3 regions of the Rhizobium sp. 01N424 genome follow, and region 2 is predicted to be linked to each of the others. Evidence: predicted binding sites of a transcription regulator. Region 2 holds the regulator's gene; each other region holds the start of a gene.
What was found. Region 2 encodes LexA, which represses DNA repair genes until DNA is damaged. Its sites were predicted from a motif close to TGTTCNNNNTGTGTTCNG; they were not measured.

Region 1 (4,973 bases), on a different contig from region 2:
CAGCAGGTTTTTCGCCTCGTCGGAAAGGCTGTTGCCGTTCTTCTCGGCGCGCAAAGCAATATCCCGCTTCATCGCGTCGGAAATATCGCGGATCAGAAGATCACCCATGCCCGTACCTCCGTCATGATATCGCTGATATCATAACGCGCCAACGCCGCAGGTTCAATGCACAGATCAGAGGACCTTGGACTTGGCAGCCTTGGTGAACTTCTTGATCACCATTTCGCGCTTCAGCCGCGAGATATGGTCGATGAACAGCACACCGTTGAGGTGATCGATCTCGTGCTGCAGGCAGGTGGCCAGCAGGCCGTCGGCATCGATGGTCTGTTCCTTGCCGTCACGGTCGAGATATTTCAGCGTGATGACGGCAGGGCGCTCGACCTCGGCGTAATAATCCGGGATGGACAAGCAGCCTTCCTCATAAACGGAACGCTCTTCCGAAGACTTGAGGATCTCCGGATTTATGAACACCTGCGGCTGCTTGTCTTCGCCTTCGCGCGCCACGTCTATAACCAGCATGCGGCGCGGAACGCCGATCTGGATCGCGGCAAGGCCGATACCGGGGGCGTCGTACATGGTCTCCAGCATATCGTCGGCGAGACGCTTCAGCTCGTCATCGACGCGCTCGATCGGCTTGGAAGCCTGGCGGAGAACGGGATCGGGAAGAATGATAAGTGGCTTGATGGTCATGGCGTTCCCATAACCTATCTTTTAAAGCGAGGGAATTATCCGGGAAGTGCCGGAGGCGCTTTTTTATGTGCGCCTCCGGAAAATCGCCGTATTCGTCTCAGGCCGCGCGGCGGCTGGGAGCGCTGCTGCGCATTTCCATCCGAGTACCGAAACGCTGCAGCAACTCCATGAGATTGCTGACTTCGCCGCGCAGACGGCGGGTCTCGGCCGAGGTATGCTCGACCATGCCAGAATTCTGCTGGGTGATCGTATCCATGTTGCGGATTGCAACACTGACTTCGTTGACGCCGGTCGCCTGATCGCGAGCGGCAGCGGCGATTTCTGCGACCACATGATTGATCATGTCGATGCGGCTGATCATGTCGCCCAGTGCTTCGCCGGTGCTACTGACGATGCCGACGCCCTGGTCCACCTGCGCAGAGCTCTGCGAGATCAGGTTCTTGATCTCTTTTGCCGCTTCTGCAGTGCGCTGGGCAAGCTGGCGGACTTCCTGGGCGACGACCGCGAAGCCCTTGCCTGCTTCGCCTGCACGTGCCGCTTCGACACCGGCATTCAGCGCCAGAAGGTTGGTCTGGAAGGCGATCTCGTCGATGACGCCGATGATTTTGGCGATTTCATCCGACGACTTCTCGATACCGGCCATGGCGGAAACGGCGCTGTTCACAAGCTCGCCGGAATTCTTCGCACGCTGCTGTGTTTCACGCACCGCATCCGAGGCCTTCTCGGCATTGGCGGCGGTCAGCCCGACGCTGACGGACAGCTGCTGGAGCGCAGCTGAGCTTTCTTCGACGCCCGCAGCCTGCTGTGCGGTCCGAAGCGCCAGATCGTCGGCAGCCTTGGAGATCGTGTCCGTGCCGCGCAGGATTTCAGCCGAGCTGCTGCGAACCGAGCCGAATGACGTGCGCAGCGCGGCGACGGCGCGATTGTAGTCGTCGGCCATATGCTTGAAATTGCCCGGAAGGTCGGTGGGTAGCTTGGCATCGAGGTCGCCGGCGGAGAGCGCTTCCAGGCCACGGCGCAGATGATCGAGCGCCATCGCCTGGTCGGCTTCCGCCTTGGCGCGGTCCTCCTCCAGCTTGCGGCGCTTTTCTTCCAATGCCTCGAGATAGACGGAGATCGAATAGTCCATATCCAGCATCCCGGCCTTGATGACGGCGGAAAGCTTCTCGGCCAGTACCTTGCCCTGCTGGCGGCCGAACATCGACGGCCACTGCTTGTCCATGATGCCCTTAACGAGCTCGGACATGACGATCGCGTAGCCACCGATATACCAGCGTGGCTCCAGGCCGATGCGGGCGTGAGTGCGGCCGACTGCGGTGACGCCCTTCACGTAGGTTTCGTCGAAATTGCCACCAGCCAGATTGGCCCAATGGTTCTCCTGCGCCTTCTTGGCGTGGCCCATATGGGATTTGTCGGAGAAGAAGCTGGCAACGGCCGGGGTCTTGGCGATCTTCTGATAGAATTTGTCAAGCGCACCGCCGACCAGCGAGCTGATGACAGGCCGGATCTCGCTCATCGTCTTGCGGGCAGCATCGTCGAGCTCGATGAAGTCGAGGCGCTGCTTGAGGTCGGATTGCGATTGCTGGCTGCTCATGATGTTCTCTGTCTGCGCGATGCGCGGTAAGGATCTGTTTCGGCAGAGACATTTCTAAAATATGGTTGAGCAATCGTTAAGCATGGCCACGATTTGTCGTCCCCCTCCCAAAGTGGACTGCGGCCTTTTGATCATACCAAAGCTACCTGTGGATTCGTTCACGTTTTGATCTGGTCAATGATTTGAAGTTTGCTATGGTGGCCGGATGAACAATTCTGCCGACTCGCTCACTATCTCGCTTGCCGCCGTCAATCCGGCCATTCTCGCCATCGCAGGCGGCGCCATCGCCGCCATGGTCGTCGTCCTCGTGTTCTTGCTGTTCAGAAGCAACAACTTGCGGCGCGAGCAGAATGAGGAAGCCGCGATCCGATCGGCGGAAGCCGATATGCGCATGTCGGAGCTTCTGAAAATCCAGGCGGAGATGCAGGGCCGCATTTCGACCATGGCGGAAGTGTTCGGCACGCGGCAGGCAGAGCTCAATCAGGCGATCAACCAGCGTCTTGATGGCATGTCGCAGAGGGTCAGCCACACGATCACCGAACAGACGAAATCGACCCACGAAAACCTGCAGAAGCTGCAGGAGCGGCTTGCTGTCATCGACGTCGCCCAGAACAACATCCAGATGCTTGCCAAGGACGTCGTCGGCCTGCAGGCGATCCTTTCCAACAAGCAGACGCGCGGCGCCTTCGGCCAATCGCGGATGGAGACGATCGTCGCCGACGGACTGCCGATGGGCGCCTACGCCTTCCAGCAGACGCTTTCCAACGGCTCCCGGCCGGACTGCACCGTGAAGATGCCGAATGGCGCACCGCCGCTCGTCATCGACGCCAAGTTTCCGCTCGAAGCCTGGAACGCCATCCGCGACGCCGGCGGCCCAGATGCCACCAAGATCGCCTCCCAGCAGTTCCGGCGCGATATGGAAGTGCATATTCGCGATATCTCGGAAAAGTATCTGATCCAGGGCGAAACCCAGGACACTGCCTTCATGTTCGTGCCCTCGGAATCAATCTTTGCCGAGGTTCACGAGAATTTCGAGCCGATCATCCAGAAGGCGCATCGCGCCCGGATTGTCATCGTGTCTCCTTCCCTGCTGATGCTGTCGATCCAGGTGATCCAGGCGGTTCTCAAGGATCAGCGTATGCGCGCACAGGCGCACGTCATTCAGGGTGAAGTCGCAAACCTCATGGACGATCTCGGCCGCCTCGATGAGCGGGTGCGCAAGCTGCAAGGGCATTTCGCCATGGCGCAGAAGGATGTCGACATGATCGTCACCTCCGCCGACAAGCTGACCAAGCGTGGCTCGAAGATCGAGGCTCTCGAATTCGAAGCGACGGGCGATACCGGCAAACCGGAACGCGAAGACCAGCCAGCAGCGAAATCAGTCGAGAGCCGGACAGGCCTTCTCAAGCTCAGGGTGGTTGACGAGGAGTGAGCCCTTCGGGCAGTGTCGCGCCAATTAAAGGACGGGACATCCACATGATCACTGTGTTCGGCTCCATCAACATGGACCTCATCGCCACCACCGCGCGCCTGCCGAAGCCGGGTGAAACCGTGGCTGGGACTGGCTTTGCGACTGCCGCCGGCGGCAAGGGTGCCAACCAGGCGCTTGCTGCGCGCCGTGCAGGCAGCACCGTCAATATGGCCGGCGCAGTCGGCAAGGATGAATTCGCCGCCCCCGCCATCGCGCTTCTCAGTGAAGCCGGTACCGGACTTTCCAAGGTCAATCATGTGGATGGCCCAACCGGCACCGCCCTGATCCTCGTGGGCGGCGACGGCGAAAACATGATCGCCGTCGTTCCCGGTGCCAACGGCACCGTCAGCCCCGAAGATGCCGAGGCCGCGGTTGCGGCAATGCAACCCAAAGATATTCTCATGCTGCAGCTTGAGGTTCCCCCGGCTGCCGTCGAGAAGGCTCTTGATGCGGCCCACAGGAAGGGCATCCGCAGCATACTCAATCTCGCACCGCTGATTGCCGATGCGCCGCGCCTTGGGCGGCTGGCAGATATCGTCATCGCCAACGAAACGGAATTCGAGCTTCTGGCCGGACAAGAAGGCATGAGCGCTGGCGATCGCGAGGCCGCCTTGAAGCGCCTTCACGGCGAAACCGGACAGACGCTGATCGTCACACTTGGCGCCGATGGCGTCATTGCCATTCGCGATGGCGAGCTCGTCCGGGCAAAAGGACTGAAAATCGAGCCCGTCGATACCGTCGGTGCCGGCGATACCTTCTGCGGCTATTTCGCCGCAAGCCTCGACGACGGTCTCGATTTTGACACGTCACTGCGCCGCGCCGCTATTGCCGGATCCCTTGCCTGCCTCAAGGCGGGAGCTCAGCCGTCGATCCCTCTCAGCGCTGAGGTCGCAAACAAGCTATAGACTTTTCTGTTTCCGATACACTCTACGAAAACCCTCTGCCGCCAAGGCAATTCAGGGGCTCAATTCGTACAGTTTCATTCAAATTTAAGAGATTTCTGGCGATCTTTCCGGCGATCGTCAGGCTTCAATTTTAACGGCGCCTGGACTTTTGCACGGCTGCTCCATGACGGTGCGGCTCACCCTCGCCTGTGCCGGAAATGTTCGTCCGGCAAGTCGCCCCGCCGAGGCACCATGTTCATCTTCCGCATGAAGTCGCTTGCCGCAAAACTCATTGTCATCACCGGCGTCGCCATCGCGCTCGTCCTTTTTGTAT
Region 2 (4,973 bases):
CTGCTCTTCCCGGCCTCAACGACTTTTCGTTCGGTGCCTATTTCGACGGCGTCGGTGGCAACGGTTTCTTTTATGGTGCCCCTGCCGTGGTGCCAGCGGCCGAACCCGAGCCCGGATCGATGCAGGATCGCGCTATTGAATGGCTTTATCGCCTCAGAAGCGGCATCGGCGATCGTATCAGAGGCATCCTGCCTGGCGACACCGGCGCTTTCGCCGCCGCTCTCGTCACGGACGAGCGCCGCGCCATTTCGAGCGAGACGACCGAGGCGCTGCGCCAATCCGGGCTTGCGCATATCATTGCCATTTCCGGTCTCAACATGGCGCTGTCGGCAGGCATCTTCTTCGTCGGCTTCCGCAGCGTGCTCAGCCTGTTTCCGGCTGTCGTCCAGGCCTATCCCGTCAAGAAGATCGCCGCAGCCGGTGCGCTTGCCGCCGTCACCGCCTATTTTCTGATCTCGGGCTTCGCTGTCTCTGCCGAACGCGCCTTCATCATGATGGCGATCATGCTGGCGGCGGTCTTCTTCGACCGGCCGTCGATCAGTCTGCGCAACGTCGCCCTGTCGGCGCTGGTGATCATTATCCTCTCACCCTCGGAGATCATGGGGCCAAGCTTCCAGATGTCCTTCGCCGCGACACTGGCCCTCGTCGCGGGCTATGCGCTCTGGAAGGAGAGGCCGGTGCGCGACCGGCCCTTCGCAAAGTTTCGCGCCGTCAGGATGCTGTCTTCCGCCGCCGCGTTCTTCGGCGGCATCCTGCTGACCTCCGTCATCGGCGGCTTCTCGACTGCATTGTTCTCGGTCGAGCACTTCCACCGGCTGACGGCCTATGGCCTGCCAGCCAATCTCGCCGCAATGCCGATTATCTCCTTCATCATCATGCCGTTCGGCCTCATTGCCATGCTGCTGATGCCCTTCGGTCTCGATGCATGGGCGTGGCAGGTGACGGGTTTCGGGCTCGATCTGGTGATCGCCATCGCCAGGACGGTTGCCTCATGGGGCGGCGATATCGGCGTCGGGCGCCTGGCGTCTTGGTACTTTCCCGCGGCGGTGACAGGTTTCCTGCTGCTGACTTTGCTGCGCAGCCGCATGCGCCATCTCGGCACCGCGATCTTGATGGCATCGACGACAGCCGCCGCGATGTTGGGAGGTCCTCCGCCGCCGAAAATCGTGATTGCCGAGGACGGGAGCATGGCGGGCATCGTCAGCGACAACGGCCTCGCCACCAATCGCGAGCGGCCACCGGGCTTCATCTTTGATCAATGGAGGCGCGCTCTGGTGATCGATAAGCATCTGTCACCGGCGTTCCCGGCGCTCCCGGATATTCCCACCGCACCGCGCGGTGAAAGGCTGAAACTGACGGAGGCACAGCAGAACGACACCATGAACGCGATCAAGGCCAGTGCGACGGGCGAGCGCTTCTCATGCGTGAAAAAGGCCTGGTGTACAGCGAAGCTCGACAACGGTTCGATCCTGACCGTGATCGAGAATGCGGCGTTCCTTGGCCCAGCCTGCGACATATCCGATATCGTCGTCACACCGGTTCGCCTGCGCTTCGATACCTGCCGCTCAGGCGCCCTGCTTTTCACCGGGGAGACACTGCGGAAGACAGGCGCTGTCGAGCTTCGTTTCCCCAATGGGATCGCCGAAATCACCACATCATTCGAGGGTCTCGATCGTCCCTGGACCCGCCACCGCGCCTATGACTGGCGCAGTGGAGCTTTTGGTGAAAGCGAACCGCTCAGTGATAGCGGCGGATAAGGCCGACGAGCTTACCCTGAACCTTGACGCGGTCAGGTCCAAAAATGCGGGTTTCGTAAGCCGGGTTGGCGGCCTCGAGCGCAATGGACGCGCCCTTGCGGCGGAAGCGCTTCAGTGTTGCCTCTTCGTCATCGACGAGCGCAACGACGATATCACCGGCATTGGCGGTATTGGTGTTGCGGATGATGACCGTGTCGCCGTCGAAGATGCCGGCCTCGATCATGGAGTCGCCCTTGACCTCAAGAGCATAGTGCTCACCGTTTCCGAGCATGTCGGCGGGAACTGTAATGTCGTGGGTGTTCTGCTGGATCGCCGAAATCGGCACACCGGCTGCGATCCGGCCCATGACCGGCACGGAGATCGACGTGTGATTGTCCTCGTTCGCCGGCTTCGGCGGCGCGACCGGCTGCGGCTTGCCGAGGCTGCCTTCGATGACGCTCGGCGAGAATCCGCGGCGCGGCTGAATGCTCGGGCTGTAGGCTTCCGGAAGCTTGATGACCTCGAGTGCGCGCGCCCTGTTCGGTAGGCGGCGAATGAAACCGCGCTCTTCCAACGCGGTGATCAGGCGATGGATGCCCGACTTGGAAGCCAGGTCGAGCGCGTCCTTCATTTCGTCGAAGGACGGCGGTACGCCGGACTCTTTCATCCGCTCGTGAATGAAGAGGAGAAGCTCCTGTTGTTTGCGCGTCAGCATCGAAGTCTTTCCCCAGATTCGTGAAACAAAGCCAGAACGGACACTATATGTTCCATATGTGTTCCGCAAGTGCCTAAATATTGGTAAAACTTCCGATGATTTTTCGTCGTTTTTGAAAGTTTATTTGCCGGATTGGTGATCCACGCTTGCGCTTTGCCGGGCAGGGAGTGCAAATCTCTGCCGGCTTCACCGGAGGGAACCGCCATGACGCATCCGCTCGATCATCTGGTACTGCCCGTCACCCATATAGATGTTGCCCGCGAGCGACTCGGCCGTCTCGGTTTCACCGTCGCGGCCGATGGCCGTCATCCGTTCGGAACGGAGAATGCCTGCGTCTTCCTTGCCGACAGGACCTATCTCGAACCGCTCGGTGTCGCCAACCAGGCGGAGTGCGACGCGGCCGTCGCGAAGGGCAACAGCTTCGTCGCCCGCGATCAGGCCTTCCGCTTCCGCTGCGGCGATGACGGCTTTTCGGCTGTTGTCTTCGGCACCGATGATGCCGATGCGGACAAGGCTTCCTATGACGGCGCACAGCTGAGCGGCGGTGATATGGTCGAATTCTCGCGGCCGATCGTCATGCCCGACGGAACACAGGCGACAGGCGCCTTCAAGCTCGCCTTTGCCGCCGATCTCCGGGCACCCGATGTCTTCTTCTTCGCCTGCCAGCGGATCAACGCCTTTCCGGCCGATCGCAAGGCACTGGAAACCCATGCAAACGGCGTCACCGGCATCAGCGAGATTGCCCTGAGCGCTGAGGATCCGCAGGCCTTCGCCGAATTTCTGGAGACGGCCAGCGGTGGAGTGGAGCCTAAGGAGGCGGCACTCGGCCTATACTTCGAATTGCCGAACGGGAGACTTTCCATCTTCTCGAGCGAGGGCATGGAGGCCTATTTCGATGCCGAGCCACTTGTCACCGATAACGGCCTCAGGGCGCGCGCAATCGTGTTTTCGGTCGGTGATCTGGCCGTGACAGCGGCGCATTTGGCTGCTAACGGGATCACCCATGTCAGTATGAACAATCGTCTGCTGGTGAAGCCGGCGCCGGGACAAGGCGCAATCTTTGCCTTCGAGGAGACCCAATGACAAATACCAATGCAGAAGTCGTCGCCGGCGAGGGTGCTGGACGCGTTACTTTTTCGAATACGGGCAAGCTGTCGCTGATCGCCGGTCCCTGCCAGATGGAAAGCCGCGACCATGCTTTCATGGTCGCCGGTGTTCTGAGCGAACTCTGCAAGTCGCTCGGTATCGGCCTCGTCTATAAGTCGTCTTTCGACAAGGCGAACCGCACATCGCTTTCTGCCGAGCGCGGCATCGGTCTTGAAAAGGCGCTCGAAGTCTTCTCCGATCTGAAGAAGGAATTCGGCTTTCCTGTTCTGACCGATATCCACACGGAAGAGCAGTGCGAGCAGGTGGCAACCGTCGCCGACATCCTGCAGATCCCGGCCTTCCTCAGCCGCCAGACGGACCTTCTCGTTGCTGCCGCCAAGACCGGCCGGATCGTCAACGTCAAGAAGGGCCAGTTCCTGGCGCCCTGGGACATGAAGAATGTCCTCGCCAAGCTGAATGCCAGCGGCAATCCGAACATCCTGCTCTGCGAACGCGGTGCCTCCTTCGGGTACAACACACTGGTATCGGACATGCGCTCGCTGCCAATCATGGCTGCACTTGGCGCTCCCGTTATCTTCGACGCCACGCATTCCGTGCAGCAGCCGGGCGGGCAGGGCGGTTCGAGCGGCGGCCAGCGCGAATTCGTCGAGACCCTGGCGCGTGCCGCCGTTGCCGTCGGTGTCGCGGGTGTCTTCGTCGAAACGCACGAAGACCCGGACAACGCGCCGTCCGACGGACCGAACATGGTCTATCTGAAGGACATGCCGCGGCTTCTCGAAAAGCTTCTCGCCTTCGACGCCATCGCGAAAGCGGCCTGACGTTCAAAAGGCTGACATGATCCTGTAATAGGCCTCGAATGAGGCTGGAAACGAAGGCATGTTAGGCGGCTCAAAAACGGCCATTGTAATTTGCGTGCCTTCGATTAAGACGATTTCAAACGATTTATCCCACCCACCGAGCAGGAAGAAACCCATGACTGCAATTACCGATATCATCGCCCGCGAGATTCTCGATAGCCGTGGCAACCCCACCGTCGAGGTCGACGTTTATCTGGAAGATGGCAGCATGGGCCGCGCGGCTGTTCCGTCGGGTGCGTCGACCGGCGCGCACGAAGCCGTCGAAGTTCGCGATGGCGGCAAGCGCTATCTCGGCAAGGGTGTCGAAAAGGCCGTCGAAGCTGCCAACACCGAAATCTTCGACGCCATCGGCGGCATCGACGCCGAAAACCAGATCCAGATCGACAACATCATGATCGAACTGGACGGCACGCCGAACAAGTCGCGCCTCGGCGCCAACGCCATCCTCGGCGTTTCGCTGGCCGTCGCCAAGGCTGCTGCCGAAGCTGCCGGCCTGCCGCTCTATCGCTATGTCGGTGGCGCTTCCGCCCACCTGCTGCCTGTTCCGATGATGAACAT
Region 3 (4,973 bases), on a different contig from region 2:
CACTCGTGATCAAGCGACCGCTTATTGTAGTGGGCGCGAATGTATGCAAATCTCGACGCCGTGGCGGTTGGGGAGCCCGGCTATGCACGTCGATATTGTGTCTGCGTTCGACGAACTCGAGAAATTGCAGGGCGACTGGGAGGCGGTCTATGACGCCGATCCGGAATCGAACTATTTCATGTCCTGGAACTGGATGCGGCGCTATCTGCAAACGCGCGCCAACTGGCATGTCCTGGCGGCAAAGCGCACGGAAGCGGATGAGCATTACATCGCATTCCTGCCACTGCAGATCCGCCTGGATTTCGAGCCGGGGAAGGGTTTCTTCAATGCCATCCATATGGCGGGCATGCCTTTCTCCGTTTACAGCGGCATTCTTTCACGCCCCGAATGGTCCGACGAGGCGATGGCGGCTTTCGCAGCCTGTCTGCAGACCTTCAATTGGCGCCGGTTCAATCTCGATGAGATCTATCTGTCCGACCAGCGTCTCTCCGCACTGATCGGCAGTTTCCCGCGCCAGGAATTCGTGCCGGCAAAGGTCATCCGGGCTGACCATATCACCGATGCCGGCGAGAGCATCGATCACGACGCCTATGTTTATATTCCGCTGGCGGATGACTTCGAGACATTCCTCAGTACCCGCCTCAGCTCCAAGGCTCGCCGCAACGCCCGGGTGGCCCTGCGCGATCTGGCGAGCGGCAAGCATGCACTGCGTGTCACCCATACGACCGCCGAGACATTCGAGCAGAATCTCGAGACCTTCTATGCGATGTGGAATGCGCAATGGGGTGTGCGTCAGCCGGATTATGCGGCCGGTATCATTGCCGGTTGCCGCAAGATGCTGCCCGGTTCGCTTGATGACGGATCGCTTCTGGTGCCTGTGCTTTGGGAGGGCGACAGGCCTGTCGCCATGCAGGTCCTCTATCTCGATCACAAGAAGAAGACGATGATCTGCTTCATCGGCAGCCGGGATAGCAACGCGGCCTCTCACAGCCCGGGCTTCACGCTGCATTGTTATTGCCTTCGCTGGGCAATCGAGAACGGCTACCGGAACTACGATTTCGGTACCGGAGATTTTGCCTACAAGTTCACTTTCGGCGGCGAACAGCAGCTGGTGGAGCGTCGCAGGGTGATGACGGTCTCCGAACGCAATATCGGCGATCGTCTCGACCCGCGCTCGCTGGACGCGGCCTGTTACCGCGCCGCGCAGATGGCAGCGAAAGGCGATATCGAAAATGCCAATCTCTGCTGCCGCCAGATCCTCGCCACCGATCCTTCTCATTCCCAGACGCTGGCGCTGGCTGAAAGCCTCGAAGCGGCACGGCGCCGGCCTGCTGCGGATGTCGAGCTGGAGGCGCTGATGCGCACCGCGATCGCCGATCACCGCGCTGGCGCCCTGGCGCGCGCCGAATCCGGCTATCGCCGCATCATCGAAGCGGTGCCTGGGCACTTTGCGGCCCTTCGTCAGCTGGCGCTCGTGCTGTTGCAGCAGGGCCGCCTCGATGCTGCAAAGTCGTCGATCCTTGAGGCGCTGGCCGCCGGGCCTGGCAATGCGGCGGCCCATTGCACCTGCGGCAATATCCTTGCCGCTCTGTCCGAGGATGATGCGGCCATCGTCAGCTATGAGCGCGCCATCGCCCTTTCGCCGTCCTATGCCGCGGCCTTTAACAATCGCGGCAATGTTCTGCGCCGGATGGGACGGTTGGAGGATGCGGCGGAAAGCTATTCGCGAGCCCTCGAACTGGCGCCCGATCACGCCCAGGCCGCGCTGAACAAGGCGGCCGTGCTGGCGCAGATCAACGCGATGGCCGTCGCCTAGCGGTCGCGCTTGCCGCTGCCGAACGTGTAACCGGTCTCGACGGTGTGCTTGCCGAATTTTTCGCGCAGCTTGTCCATCGCTGCTTCGGCGGCCGCGCGGCGGGTCGATTGCTCGTCGATCAGATCGGGCGGATCGGCGCGGCCGGGATCGCAAAGATCGGTGACGCCGATGCCGAGCAGCCGAAACTTAGTGCCGTCGGTCTCCCGTTCAAGCAGCTCAACGCCGGTGCGGAAGATCCGGTCGGCAAGCTGCGTCGGGTCTTCCAGCCGCCTGTTGCGCGTCCGTAGCTTGAAATCCGCAGTCTTCATCTTCAGCACGACGGTATGGCCGGCGATGTCATCCTTCTTCAGCCGCCAGGACACCTTCTCGGAGAGGTTCCGCAGGATCGGCACGAGATCCTCGTGACGGGAAATGTCTTCGAAGAAGGTGGTTTCCGACGAGACGCTTTTCGCTGCCTCGTTGAGATGCACCTCGCGATCGTCGATGCCGCGGGAGAGCCGCGCGAGGCGCTGGCCCATGCTGCCATAGCGGCGCATCAGGTCCGTCTCTTCCATCTGCTGCAGCTGACCGATCGTCCGGATGCCATCGGATTCGAGCGTGGCCGCGAATGCCTTGCCGACGCCCCAGATGGTCGTCACCGGGCGCGGCGCCAGGAACTCGACAGCCTCTTCACGCCCGATGACCGAAAAGCCGCGGGGCTTCTGCAGGTCGGAAGCAACCTTGGCGAGGAACTTGCAATAGGAAAGCCCGACCGACACGCTGATGCCGATCTCCTTCTCCACCCGCCGTACGAATTTCGCCAGCGTCCGGGCAGGGGGATCGTTGTGCAGGCGCTCGGTGCCGCCGAGTTCCAGGAAGGCTTCGTCGATCGATAGCGGCTGCACCAGCGGCGTCAGCTCCTGCATCATCGACCTGACCTCGCGGCCGACCCTGACATATTTCTCCATGTCGGGCCGGATGACGATCGCCTGCGGGCAGGCTTCCAGGGCCTTGAACATCGGCATGGCGGAGCGCACGCCATGAATGCGGGCGATATAGCAGGCGGTGGAAACCACGCCGCGCTTGCCGCCGCCGATGATCACCGGCTTGTCGGCGAGTTCGGGATTGTCGCGCTTTTCGACTGCCGCATAGAAGGCGTCGCAGTCGATATGCGCCAGCGTCAGGCCATAGAGCTCCTTGTGCCGGACAAGCCGCGGGCTTCCGCAGCTGACGCAACGGCGCGTCTCCGCCTTCTGCTCGGCAAGGCAGTCGCGACAGAAGCCGGGTGTCTTGTCAGGTGCAGCCAAAGTCATCACGGGAACAAATATTGAACATCGCGACATTACGCTCTAAGTTCTTGAGTCTCAAGACAGAGGAGCGCCGTGGCGTTGGATAACAAACGGCATTTTGGGGCCGTTGGATCGATGAAGACAGCGGATCAGCCGCGGCCATTGCCGCCGGAGGCGCCGAAGTGTTCGCCGATATGAACAGATGCCTCCTCCCAGCCCTTCACCCGGGCAATGCCTTCCATGGCCGAAGGGGCAAAGCGATGAATGTCCGACTCCGGCATCAGGTGCAGCAGCAGGCAATCCTCGACATGGTCATGGACGGAATGAAGGTTGCGCACCATGTCGTCGATGAACACGACAGGCACATCGCGGGTGCCGTGCAGCGCCTTGACGATCGGCCCCTTGGGCTGCAGCGAGGCGAGCAGCGGGTAATGCAGCTCGAAGCGGTCGAGCAACCTGCGGCGCTGGTCGCGATAGACGGGCGGCATGGCCGTCAGGAGCACGATGTCGGCAGTGCCGGAAAGGCGCGCCAGAGTTTCCTCTGCAAGCAGAAGCGGCGCCTGCCACTCTTCCTGCCGCTCGAAAAAGGTTTCGATCAGCCGGCTGACCGTGCCTTCGTCAGCCGCTGTCCCGTCCGGCGTTTCGATGTTTCCGTGCAGCTTGAACGATCGCGGCACCAGCCGGTAGCCCTCGCTCTCAAGAAAGCGTTCGAACGGCACGATGAATTGCAGCACGACGTCATCAACGTCGCAGACGATCAGCGGCCGGTCGGCGAGCCGCACATGCGATGTGTCGAGGTGCTCGATCTCTGCCACGGTCAATACTGCCCCGAATCGAGACCGGGCGACGCGAAATGCTGCCAGGCAGCCGTGAGCGCCTCGGGCGGCGTGCCGCTCGCCTGGCAAAAAGCCAGGGCCGTCGGCTCATGCTGCATGACGAAGTCGAGCATGCCGGAAAGGAAGGCCGTATCGTTGATCGCGTTGCGCACCTGGGCCGGTTCAATGCCGGTCAGCGCAAGAAAACGCGAAAACATGTCGGGTTCATTTGCAAGCCAGCCGAGTACGGCGATCGCCGTTTCATGCGGATCCCTGGCCAGTTGTTTAGAGGTCTTGAAGTTGCTTTGCATTTCGCTGGGTAAGTTACCTTTTTTTCAACCAAATACCGGTAGCTTGCCGCTATCGGTTTCGTCGAGCCGCGCGTTCGCAGGTCGCTTCTTGTCAGGCGGACATTTGCAGGGACGGAACATAGGAACGAGCTTGCCATGCCCAAACAGGTGATGATTGTAGAAGATAATGAGCTCAACATGAAGCTCTTTCGCGACCTGATCGAGGCCTCGGGATATACGACCATCCAGACCCGGAACGGCATGGAAGCGCTTGATCTTGCTCGAAAACACCGTCCGGACCTGATCCTCATGGACATCCAGCTGCCGGAGGTTTCCGGTCTCGAGGTGACCAAGTGGCTGAAAGAGGACGACGAACTGCATGTCATTCCCGTGATCGCGGTCACCGCATTCGCGATGAAGGGCGATGAGGAGCGAATCCGTCAGGGCGGCTGTGAGGCTTATGTGTCCAAGCCGATCTCGGTTCCCAAATTTATCGAAACGATCAAGACGTATCTCGGCGATGCTTAGTGCATCGGAAAGAAGCTCATGACTGCGCGCATTCTGGTTGTTGACGATATTCCGGCGAACGTGAAGCTGCTCGAAGCGCGGCTCGTCGCCGAGTATTTCGACGTGCTGACCGCTGCCGATGGCTATGAGGCGCTGGCGATCTGCGATCGCAACCAGGTTGATATCATTCTTCTCGATGTCATGATGCCGGGTCTCAACGGCTTCGAGGTCTGTGAGCGCCTGAAAGCCAATCCGAAGACCTCGCATATCCCCGTCG

Region 1: the regulator LexA is predicted to act here: its motif matches at 2,440-2,457, upstream of AC1DNK_RS01615 (DNA recombination protein RmuC).
Region 3: the regulator LexA is predicted to act here: its motif matches at 3,112-3,129, upstream of AC1DNK_RS16125 (DNA polymerase IV).

Annotation. Positions count from the first base shown of each region.
Region 1 covers NZ_JBFTRK010000001.1:308,751-313,723, reverse strand. Annotated here, with positions in the region: gene AC1DNK_RS01630 (FitA-like ribbon-helix-helix domain-containing protein) at 1-108, opposite strand, end outside; gene def (peptide deformylase) at 175-690, opposite strand; gene AC1DNK_RS01620 (methyl-accepting chemotaxis protein) at 788-2,284, opposite strand; gene AC1DNK_RS01615 (DNA recombination protein RmuC) at 2,490-3,716, shown strand; gene AC1DNK_RS01610 (ribokinase) at 3,761-4,660, shown strand; gene AC1DNK_RS01605 (methyl-accepting chemotaxis protein) at 4,892-4,973, shown strand, end outside.
Region 2 covers NZ_JBFTRK010000007.1:94,624-99,596, reverse strand. Annotated here, with positions in the region: gene AC1DNK_RS18345 (ComEC/Rec2 family competence protein) at 1-1,757, shown strand, start outside; gene lexA (transcriptional repressor LexA) at 1,738-2,451, opposite strand; gene AC1DNK_RS18335 (VOC family protein) at 2,656-3,534, shown strand; gene kdsA (3-deoxy-8-phosphooctulonate synthase) at 3,531-4,376, shown strand; gene eno (phosphopyruvate hydratase) at 4,531-4,973, shown strand, end outside.
Region 3 covers NZ_JBFTRK010000005.1:275,650-280,622, forward strand. Annotated here, with positions in the region: gene AC1DNK_RS16120 (GNAT family N-acetyltransferase) at 83-1,816, shown strand; gene AC1DNK_RS16125 (DNA polymerase IV) at 1,813-3,108, opposite strand; gene AC1DNK_RS16130 (hypothetical protein) at 3,234-3,899, opposite strand; gene AC1DNK_RS16135 (DUF3572 domain-containing protein) at 3,902-4,210, opposite strand; gene AC1DNK_RS16140 (response regulator) at 4,346-4,717, shown strand; gene AC1DNK_RS16145 (PleD family two-component system response regulator) at 4,736-4,973, shown strand, end outside.